One region of the Comamonas sp. Tr-654 genome, then DNA from elsewhere that is predicted to be linked to it. Evidence: riboswitches for the same ligand, from Rfam matches in the RefSeq annotation. Region 1 holds a riboswitch; each other region holds the start of a gene.

Region 1 (3,273 bases):
ACAGGCAGGCAATGCCTGCCCTCAGCAGATAGCGGCTGCGCTGCACCGAGTCACAGCCTTTGCCAAACCACGGGCCGATACCGTAGCCCAGAGCAATCACGCCGATCCAGGGAAGCAGAGGATAGGACGTGCGCAGTTGCACTCCCGCCAGCTCCAGCCAGCCACGGTCATGCAGGATCGCCCAGGGTATATGCATCACGTGGCCCGCAGGAAAATGCAGACCATCGAGCAGGTTGTGCCCGACAACCAGCACCAGTCCCAGCAGCAGCAAGGCCCTCCGCGGCAGCCAAACCAGCACCGACAGGGCCAGCATGGAGAGACCGATCGCCCAGATCACCTGCAGAAAGATCTTGGCGGGAGGAAATTGGAAGGTCCAGGCAAAGTTGACGACCGTCACCTCCAGCAGCACCAAGAACAGGCCGCGCCGCCACAGAAAGCCGGATGCGGTGCGCGCCTGAGTAGCCTCGGCATGCCGGCTGACATACAGGTACGCCCCCAGGCCCGTCAAAAACACGAATACCGGCGCACACAAATGGGCCAGCATGCGCGGGAAAAACAGGCCAGGCGGAGTGTCCGCCACGACCATGGGGTCGGGAACCTGCAGATGCAGATAAAAGGTTTCACGAACATGGTCGAGCAACATGAACAGCATGACGAGACCACGCAGCGCATCGATCGATTGCAGACGCCCAGCACTTGCTGGTGGAGAAGACAGAGAAGACAAGTTGTTTGCTTTATTGATATCGAATTATCAATATCATAACAACTCATACCCGGTGTCTGACACAGACATGCTCGATTTCACGTCCGCGTCCAGTGCGCACGCCAAGGACCCGGTCGACAGCCCGAGCCTTGGACATCCCTTTCAAGCTTCACATGAGACGCTGCATATGAATGGTCTGCCACAGTGGATCGTCTTCGCGCTCGATCACCGCAAAGCCCTGTCTTTGCCAGAACTCAAGAGCTCCTGGCAGGAATGGATGGGTGTGCAGATATAGCACTTGCACCTGCTGGGCCAGAGCATGGCGCATCAGCACATCCAGCATCGCCTGCCCCAGACCTGAGCGTCGGAATTGCGGAGCGACAAACAGGCGCACGACCTCGACCACCTTCAGCGGTCCGAAATCCAGTTGCGCAAATCTGCCGTCATAGTCCCGGCAGGCCATCGTGGCCTGCACTCTTTGGTCAGCATCGAGAGCCGCCAGCATGCAGCCGCTACCCGCTAGATAGGTCTCTTCAAAATGGCGAAGATCCTCGGGAATTTCCAGTGAAGCGATGCGCCCGCCGAACATGGAAACACGTGCGCTTTGCACAAAACTGTGAACCTGATGCAATTCACGAACGCGCTGGATGAAAATGTCTTGCAAGCGGGGCATGGAGAGGCAATCCGGGCTCATTCGTCGTCTTGGCTTGGGACTGTTGCTACAAAATCAGCTACATTACCGCAACTTTGGTTTCGCAAGAACATGCGTGCGCAGCGGCGAATGCATGAGGGAATCCAGGGGTCAGGCACCTTCGGGGCCGGCCCGTGAAATGGAACTGCCCCCGCAACTGTAGGCAATGAGCCAGCCATCACACAGCCACTGAACATCTGTTTGGGAAGGCGATGAGCCAGCGATGATTTGCCAGTCAGGAGACCTGCCAGAGCACCAACCATTCATTGCCGGCGGGGTGTCCGGGAAGTGAGCATTTCATCGCTCCGGTAACCTGCTGCCACTCAAGGCAAAGTTCAGGCGCGTGTCCTGCTATGTCTTCCAAGGTGCTTTTCGCCACTTCTGGAAAGATATTCCGATGCTGCTTCGAAGCCTTGCCAGCACTGCCCTGCTCGCTACCGCATTTTCCGCTCATGCAACCGACTTTCCCGTGCAGCTGCAAAACTGCGGCTACACCCTCACTCTCGACAAGGCGCCCACCTCGGTGGTCACCATAGGTCAGGCCGGCACCGAAATGCTTTATGCACTTGGCCTGGGCGACAAGGTCGTCGGGACAGCGCTCTGGTTCAACCCGGTACAGCCCCGCTTCAAGGCCGTCAACGACAAGGTGCCACGCCTGTCCGACAACATTCCCAGCTTCGAGTCGGTCCTCGGCAAGCGCCCCGCCTTGGTGGTTTCGCAGTTTGAATGGATGGTGGGCAAGGATGGCGTGGTGGGCACGCGCGAGCAATTCCATGATCTGCGCATCGCCACCTATGCCATGCCTGCCGACTGCGAAGGCAAGAACAATCTCATGGGCTCCGACGGCACGCGTACTGCCAGCTACGACGTGAAAGCGCTGTACAAAGGCATTCGCCAGCTGGCCCAGGCTTTTGATGTCGAGGCACGCGGCGAAAGCCTGGTCAAAGAGCTGAGCGATCGCCAGACCCAGGCCGTGGCCAAGGTCAAGTCCTCCGGGCTCCAGAACCTGTCTGCCGCACTGTGGTTCTCCAGCGCAGACCTGGCCGCCGACCCCTATATGGCCGGCAAGAATGGCGTGGCCGGCTACATGATGCAAGCTCTGGGCTTGCGCAACGTCATCACATCCGCAGAGGAATGGCCCACCGTGGGCTGGGAGACGATTGCCAAGGCCAATCCCTCGATTTTGATCATTGCGCGCATGGATCGCCGCCGCTTCCCTGCAGACGACTACCAGAAAAAGCTGGACTTCCTCAAGAAGGATCCCGTCACCCAGCACATGGATGCCGTCAAGAACGGCCGCATCGTGATCGTTGACGCCGATGCCCTGCAAGGCTCCATCCGCCAGGTGGACGGCATGGAGCAGATTGCCAATGCGGTGCTGAAGATCGAAGGCCTCTCCAAATAAGCCAGGCATCAACGAAGTCCGCATGCCGGCGCACCTTGCCCCGGCCGCTGAGCCATGAATACCTACACGCAGAGCCTTTCCAGACCGCATCTACCGACCGGCCGGTTGCTGCGCGCCGCCGTGCTTGGGGCCGCAGCAGCGGCCTTGCTGCTGCTGACCGTCGTGTCCGGCATAGCGATTGGCGAGACCGATATCTCCGCGCGCATCGTGTACCAGGTGCTCGCAAATCAAATGCTGGGAACCAGCTACGTCATAGACCCCATCAATGCGGGCATTGTCTGGAATTACCGCCTGAGCAGAGCCCTGGTCGCCGCCAGCTGCGGGGCCGGGCTGGCCGTCTCCGGCGTGGTTCTGCAGTCCCTGCTGCGCAACGCCTTGGCCGAGCCCTACCTGCTGGGCATTTCAGCAGGTGCTTCCACGGGGGCCGTGCTGGTTTCGGTCGCCGGCCTGGGTGCGGGCTTGGTATCGATGAGC
Region 2 (3,273 bases), on a different contig from region 1:
CTGCAAATGCCACCGGCTCGTCATCCTGAACCGGGGGTTCAGGTGGGCAAGAGCAACCTATCGTTGGGTTCATCTGACGCGAGACGATCACGCTCAATAGGTGATTTATCAAGCCCATGCTCGTTGAGCATTGGTTCAAGGAAATATAAAAACCGGCAGATTTGCAGACGGTTTTATTCTAGCGGGTATTGGCAGCCGTGGGCAGCTCATGACTGCTTTGTCGCCGAGGTTAACTGATCAAAGCAGCCTGGCGTCAGCATCCAGAGCCTGATCGAGCCTAAGCACCAGTTGCTCTGCCAGCTCCTGCTGACGCTGCAATTCGGCCTGGGCGGCGGCACTGACTTCGGAGGCCGCGCTTTGCTCCTGAGCGAGTGCCTGCATTTCAGCCTGGGCGTTGGCCATGTGGGCTTGCTGCGCATCGCGGTCGAGCACATCGAAAGCCATGTTGAGGGCTGCCAGCACTGCCACCCGCTCGCGTGAGCGAACCTTGCCGCTGTCGCGGATGCGGGTCATCGCCTCGTCCACGCGGCGAACGGCTTCCTGCACACGTTCTTCTTGACCATCGGGGCAGGTCAGCACGTAGCTTTGCTGCATGATTTGCACATCGATCTGCTTCATGGGCGTCAGTGGCGGGTCTGGTGATGGGGGTGACGGCTGTCACTCTCCCTGGTTGGCGGGCAGGCGTTCGATCAATGCATCGACGCGCGCACGTGCTGCCTGCAGGCGCAGACGCAGCAAATCGCGCTCTTGCGTCAGAGCGATGACCTGATCGGTGAGCAGGGTGTTGGTGCGCTGCAGTTCCTCGTGGCGCACCAGCAGACGCTCTACGCGCTCGGCAATGAGATCAAGAGAGGGCTGGGTGGTCATAGACTCTGCCATTGTAGGTCTTGCAGTCCGTGGGTGAGTATAAATGTGCAGGCAAATTCGCAGTTTGCGCCAGAGCACGGCCTGCTTGACTGTCGTAGTCGGGAAACTGCAATAGTTCTCTCAAAATCGTAGCGTGCTGCGCAAGTTCTGTGTGCCTCAAACGCAGGTTTAAGGTAAAAAATCGTCACCTGAACCGCGCAAGGCTACTTCGAATGAAGGATTTGCGCCGCGTAGCGCTCATTACAATGGGCGCCTGTTGGTGCTCGAGGCTGCTTTTCTGTGGTCTCAGTTCAACGGGAAGCAGGGAGGGGCTGGCCAGATGCACTGGCTCTCCGAACCTGCGCTGCCCCCGCAACGGTCGGCGAATGGAATGCTGCGGCATTCCGCCTTTTTCCCCATGGCCACTGGCGCTGCGCGCTGGGAAGGCCGGCAAGAGGATGATTCGCCTAGCCCGGATACCGGCCAACATGGGTTGCCTGCATTGTGTGCAGGTATGTTTGCTCAATGTCGGCGGGTAGGCTGGCATGGGCGTATTCAAGTGTGCTTTCCATGAGTCCGCAATCTTCGTCCCTGCGCCTGGCGCGGGTGGCTTCGCGCGCACGCGCCTCTTTTGTTCTTCGTCCCACCTTCCTGGCATCTGCGTTGGCCATGGCGTTTGCCGCACAGGCTCAGTCAGCTGCGCAGGCCGATGCGGTGCAGATGAAAGAAACCGTGGTCACCGCCAATCGCATCGAGCAGCCTTTGTCGGATCTGGTGGCCGATATGTCGGTGGTGGGCCGTGAAACGATTGAAACTGCGGGGGCCGTGGGTGTGGCCGATGTGCTCTCGCGTCTGCCGGGTGTGCAGATGGTGCGCAACGGCGGCGCCGGCTCGACCACCAGCGTTTATCTGCGCGGTGCCGACACGCGTTTCACTGCTGTCTATATCGATGGCGTGCGCGTGGACTCGCAGTCCACGGGCGGTGCCTCCTGGCAGGATATTCCGCTGGAAGCGATCGACCGTATTGAAGTGTTGCGAGGCCCGGCGGCGGCTGTTTATGGCTCGGACGCCATCGGCGGCGTGGTGCAGATCTTCACCAAAAAGGGCGAGGGCAAAGCCAAGCCCTATGTGGGCCTGGGCTGGGGCAGTCGTGGCACGGTGAAGGCTCAGGCCGGCGTCAGCGGCGGTGCCAGCGGCTGGGACTACAGCCTGGGTGTTTCACATGCCAGCAGCAACGGCTTCAATGCCAAGACCTCTGCAGGCTTCAATCCCGATGCCGATGGCTATCGCAGCAACGCCTTCAACGGCCGTGTCGGCTACCAGATCAACAGCAATCAACGTGTTGAGGCCACGGCTCTGACCAGCTACATGAATGCGGGTTATGACGCCACCGTCTCCAAGACCAGCCCCATGGCCGACGACCGCAGCATCTACAAGATGAATGCGGTAGGCCTGAACTGGCTGGCCAAGTGGAGCGACGTCTACAGCACGCGCCTTCAGTACACGCAGTCACGCGATTTCTACCAGACCAAGCCCAGTGTCTATGAAACCGACACACGTTTGCACAGCTATCTGTTCCAGAACGAGTGGCGGCTGGGAGCGCAGACCGTGACGGCCGCGCTGGAACGCCGTGAAGACAAGCTGGTCAACAACGGCCTGGATATTGGCAGCCGCAATCGCTCCCAGAACGCACTGGCGCTGGGTTATGGCCTGCATGCGGGCAAGCACACGCTGCAGCTCAACGCCCGCCATGACCGCGACAGCGAGTTCGGCGGCCACACCACGGGCAGTGCTGCGTATGGCTATGAGTTCATGCCCAACTGGCGCGCAACCGCATCGGCCGGCACTGCCTTTCGCGCACCTACGCTCTATCAGCGCTTCAGCCAATATGGCGATGCCAGCCTGTCGCCCGAAAAAGGCCGCAATGTGGAGCTGGGCCTGAAATGGGGCAAGGGCAGCGACAGCTTCTCGGCCACGCTTTATCGCAACAATGTCTCCAATCTCATCAACTATGTGGGTGGGACAGGCTCCTGTGCGGGCAATACCGGCCAATACGGCGGCTGCTATGCCAACGTGGCCAAGGCCCATTACGAAGGCATCACCCTGGCCGCCACCACCCGCTTGGGCATGGTGAACCTGCAAGGTTCGGTGGACTTCCAGGATCCGCGCGATACCGATAAGGATCTGCAACTGGCGCGCCGCTCCAAGCGCTACGCCAATCTGTCTGCCGACACCACGCTGGCCGGCTGGAGGCTGGGCGCCGAAATGCAGGCTGCCGGAAAGCGCTTTGACGATGCTGCCAACAAGACCGTGCTGGGCGGCTACACGCTCTGGAATCTGAGTGCACAAAAGCAGCTGACACCTGAATGGAGCCTGGTGGCGCGCATCAACAATCTGGCTGACAGGCGCTATGAGCTGGCCCGAACC
Region 3 (3,273 bases), on a different contig from region 1:
GGCGCCAGGAAGTGCCATTCAGGCTTTTATCAAGCGCTGCGCTGGTGCTATAGGTTAGACGCGAGAAGTCATACCAGTCGCGGCGAATACCGCCCATCAGCAGCCATTGCTCGTTGATCTTCCAGGCGTCCTCGATGAACAAGGCATTTTGTTTGACAGTAGATTGGTAGCTGGGCAGATATGGAACCGAGCTGCTCCAGTAGCCATTTTCTGGATTGACGGCGGAGACTTGAGTCTGGAGATCTCCATCGTAGCTGCTAGACGAGCGGAAATTGGCATGAGAGAAATCCCAGCCTACGGCGATTTTGTGATCGGCTGGCTTGAAGTCCATTGCCATGCGGTTGCCGTTTTGCTGCACGGCATGGCCGATTTCCAGATAGTCATAGCGGTTGATCGTGCCATCTTCTGGAGTGTAGTAATAGCCCTCGATATTCTTCCAGTGACGCTTGGAGCTCAGGTGGTAGAGCTCGTTGCGCAGCGTGATGGCTTCGTTGACGCGCCATTCGGCCTTAGCCTTGAAGCGTTGATCTCGATAGTGAATATCGGCGTCGTTGATGTTGTAGTTCTTGTCGCGCAGGGCGCTGACAACGCGGCCATCCACAGTTGGCGTACCGTAATAGCGCGAAGGCGCCTGATTGCTGATGTCGGCTGTCAGATCGAAGGTCAGATCGCCGCGCGGTGTCCAGCGCAGCGCGCTCATCAGCTTGCCGCTTCTGGCATCGTCCAGATGACGTTCGCCATCGGTGCGCTCACCGTAGGCATCGATACGATAGCTCAATGTGTCACTGATGGCACCAGTGCTGCCTACACCTGCGCGTACAGTGCCGTGGCTGCCTGCGCTGAGCAGCAATTCGGTGGATGACTCGCGGCTGGGCTGCTTGCGCACGGCGTTGATGGTGGCACCCATGGTGCCGCTGCCATACATCAGTGATGCTGGGCCGCGCATCACGTCCAGACGCTCATAGCCCCAACTGCTGTTGGGATAGTTAATGGTGCCTGCTGCAACGCCAAGCACGATGCCGTCTTCCGCGACACCGACAGAACTAAAGCCGCGGCTGGAGAAAGACAATCCTCCATTGCCGGGTTCGCTCGACGAACTCAGGCCCACGGAGCGGGTGACGGCTTCTACAACGCCATAGTCGGCGCGTTCTTGCATTTGTTCGGATGAGACGCCGCTGACGCTGGCGGGCAGATCCAGCGCACGCACGTCAACGTGCGAGGCTGAGGTGGCAAGGCGCTCTGTTTCAAGGCGGCTGTCTGCCTGACGAGTTTCCTGGACGGTGACCTCAGGCAGAGCTTGTTGGGCCATTGAAACAGCAGGCCAAAGCAGTGCCAGCTGTACTGCACGGAGTGCAAAAGGAGGGTTCTTGCGCGAAGCGTTGGATGCGAAGAAACGGTTTGTAGTGGTGCGCATTTCGACAAAAGGCTGGAACTGCCTGATGGGAAAGCTGCGCGCGCAAAGTTCAAAGGTCCGGTTCTGGAGAGCTGAAACCATTGCAGTCTGGCAGCCATCCGCACCCCGCAGACAGTTGTGGCTAAGCCCGCTGAATGGCGAGCGTGGTTATCGGCAGGCCGGTCTCCGGGCTCGCAGGCCATTCATGTCTGAATGCACATCTCGCCTTCCCGAAAAACTCGAAACATCGCGTAGCGAGGGCCGAATCATCTCCAGTGGCTGCAAGTGCTGCTGCGACTTGCGTGAGTGTGTTGACCTGCTTACCGTTGCGGGGGCAGCCAAGGCTTCCTGATCTTTGATCAGACCTTGTTCCCGTTTCACTCGCTCTTAAAGCAAGCACCTTCCGAAACGAAGCGCCATCAAGGCGCGCAGAGATTCTATCAGCCCCTGATGGGGCAATCGATTTCGGCTCAGAGCGTTTCATCCGGCATGAACTCGATCAGCGGTCTGCCGCTGCGCTCGCTCAGACGTACCTGGGCATGCACGCCGTAGACCTCGGCAATGGTCTGCGCGGTCAGCACCTGGGCCGGTGTGCCCTGCGCCACCAGTTCTCCTGCCTTGAGCAGGTACAGTCGGTCGCAGTAGTGGGCGGCCAGTGGCAGCTCGTGCAGCGCGGCCAGCGTGGTCAGACCCAGGCTGCGGATCAGGTTCATCAGCTCGAATTGGTGGCGTACGTCCAGGTGGTTGGTGGGCTCGTCCAGCACCAGCAGCCTGGTCTGCTGGGCCAGTGCCCTGGCCATGAGCACGCGCTGCTTCTCGCCCCCTGACAGGGTCGAAAACATGCGCTGCGCCAGCGACTGTGCACCGACCTGGGCCAGGGACTGGGCGACGATGCGGAAGTCCTGCTCGCTGTCCCGGGCGAAAGAGCTCTGGTGCGGCGTGCGACCCATGAGCACCACATCGCAGACGCGCAGATCGAACTCGCTGCCGTTTTCCTGGGTCAGTACCGCCATGGAGCGGGCATTGTCGCGAGCGCTGCGCTGCCAGACGTCCTGTCCATCTATGCAGACCGCACCGCTGGCAGGCCTGAGCATGCGGTAGATCATGCGCAGCAGGGTGGACTTGCCGCTGCCGTTGGGGCCGAGCAGGCCGACCAGTTCGCCATGCCGGATATGCAGGCTGATGTCCTTGACAATGGAGGCGGCCGCCGTCTGCCAATGCAGGCGGCTGGCCTCCAGCAGGCAGGAAGAGCTGGGTGCGGAACTCACGGATTGCCCTTTTCACGCACGCTCTTGCGGCACAGCATCCAGACAAAGAAGGGGCCGCCCAGCAGCGAGGTGATGACCCCCACGGGTACTTCGGCGGGGGCAAAGCTGATGCGCGAGAACACATCGACCCAGATCAGGAAGATGGCACCTGTGAGAGCAGCCACAGGCAGCACGCGCCGGTGCTCGGAGCCGACCAGCATGCGGGCGACATGGGGCACGATGAGACCGACAAAGCCGATCGGACCCGTCAGCGCCACCAGCACGCCCGTCACCATCGAGACCAGAACGAATAGCCAGCGCCTGGTGCGGGTGGTGTCCACCCCCAGCGTGGCGGCGGTCTCTTCGCCTGCCAGCAGCGCATTGAGTGAGCGGGCCTGTGCCAGCAGCAGGGCCACGCCCGCCGCCAGCAGGGCAGCCGGCAGGCCCAGCTCCTGCCAGCGGGTTCCTGCCAGGCTGCCCAGGGTCCAGGTGAGCACGGAATTGGCCAGCTCGCGCTGATCTGCCGTCAGCACAATCAGGCTGGTGACGCCGCCCAGGCAGTAGGCAATGGCCACGCCGCCCAGGAGGAGTCGCGATGCCTGCAATCGTCCATTGGCATGGGCCAGGAAGTAC

What was found. Region 1 has a riboswitch for cobalamin ahead of F3J24_RS04880 (ABC transporter substrate-binding protein). Riboswitches for the same ligand answer to the same signal wherever they lie in the genome.
Region 2: linked by a shared signal. The riboswitch ahead of F3J24_RS20655 (TonB-dependent receptor domain-containing protein) and the one ahead of F3J24_RS04880 (ABC transporter substrate-binding protein) in region 1 are both predicted to bind cobalamin.
Region 3: linked by a shared signal. The riboswitch ahead of F3J24_RS20330 (TonB-dependent siderophore receptor) and the one ahead of F3J24_RS04880 (ABC transporter substrate-binding protein) in region 1 are both predicted to bind cobalamin.

Annotation. Positions count from the first base shown of each region.
Region 1 covers NZ_VWWQ01000001.1:1,064,095-1,067,367, forward strand. Annotated here, with positions in the region: gene F3J24_RS04870 (DUF1624 domain-containing protein) at 1-724, opposite strand, end outside; gene F3J24_RS04875 (GNAT family N-acetyltransferase) at 873-1,376, opposite strand; cobalamin riboswitch at 1,435-1,661, shown strand; gene F3J24_RS04880 (ABC transporter substrate-binding protein) at 1,792-2,799, shown strand; gene F3J24_RS04885 (iron ABC transporter permease) at 2,854-3,273, shown strand, end outside.
Region 2 covers NZ_VWWQ01000007.1:175,895-179,167, reverse strand. Annotated here, with positions in the region: gene F3J24_RS20665 (cell division protein ZapA) at 238-618, opposite strand; gene F3J24_RS20660 (hypothetical protein) at 658-867, opposite strand; cobalamin riboswitch at 1,108-1,349, shown strand; gene F3J24_RS20655 (TonB-dependent receptor domain-containing protein) at 1,417-3,273, shown strand, end outside.
Region 3 covers NZ_VWWQ01000007.1:97,914-101,186, reverse strand. Annotated here, with positions in the region: gene F3J24_RS20330 (TonB-dependent siderophore receptor) at 1-1,309, opposite strand, end outside; cobalamin riboswitch at 1,553-1,812, opposite strand; gene F3J24_RS20325 (ABC transporter ATP-binding protein) at 1,864-2,661, opposite strand; gene F3J24_RS20320 (iron ABC transporter permease) at 2,658-3,273, opposite strand, start outside.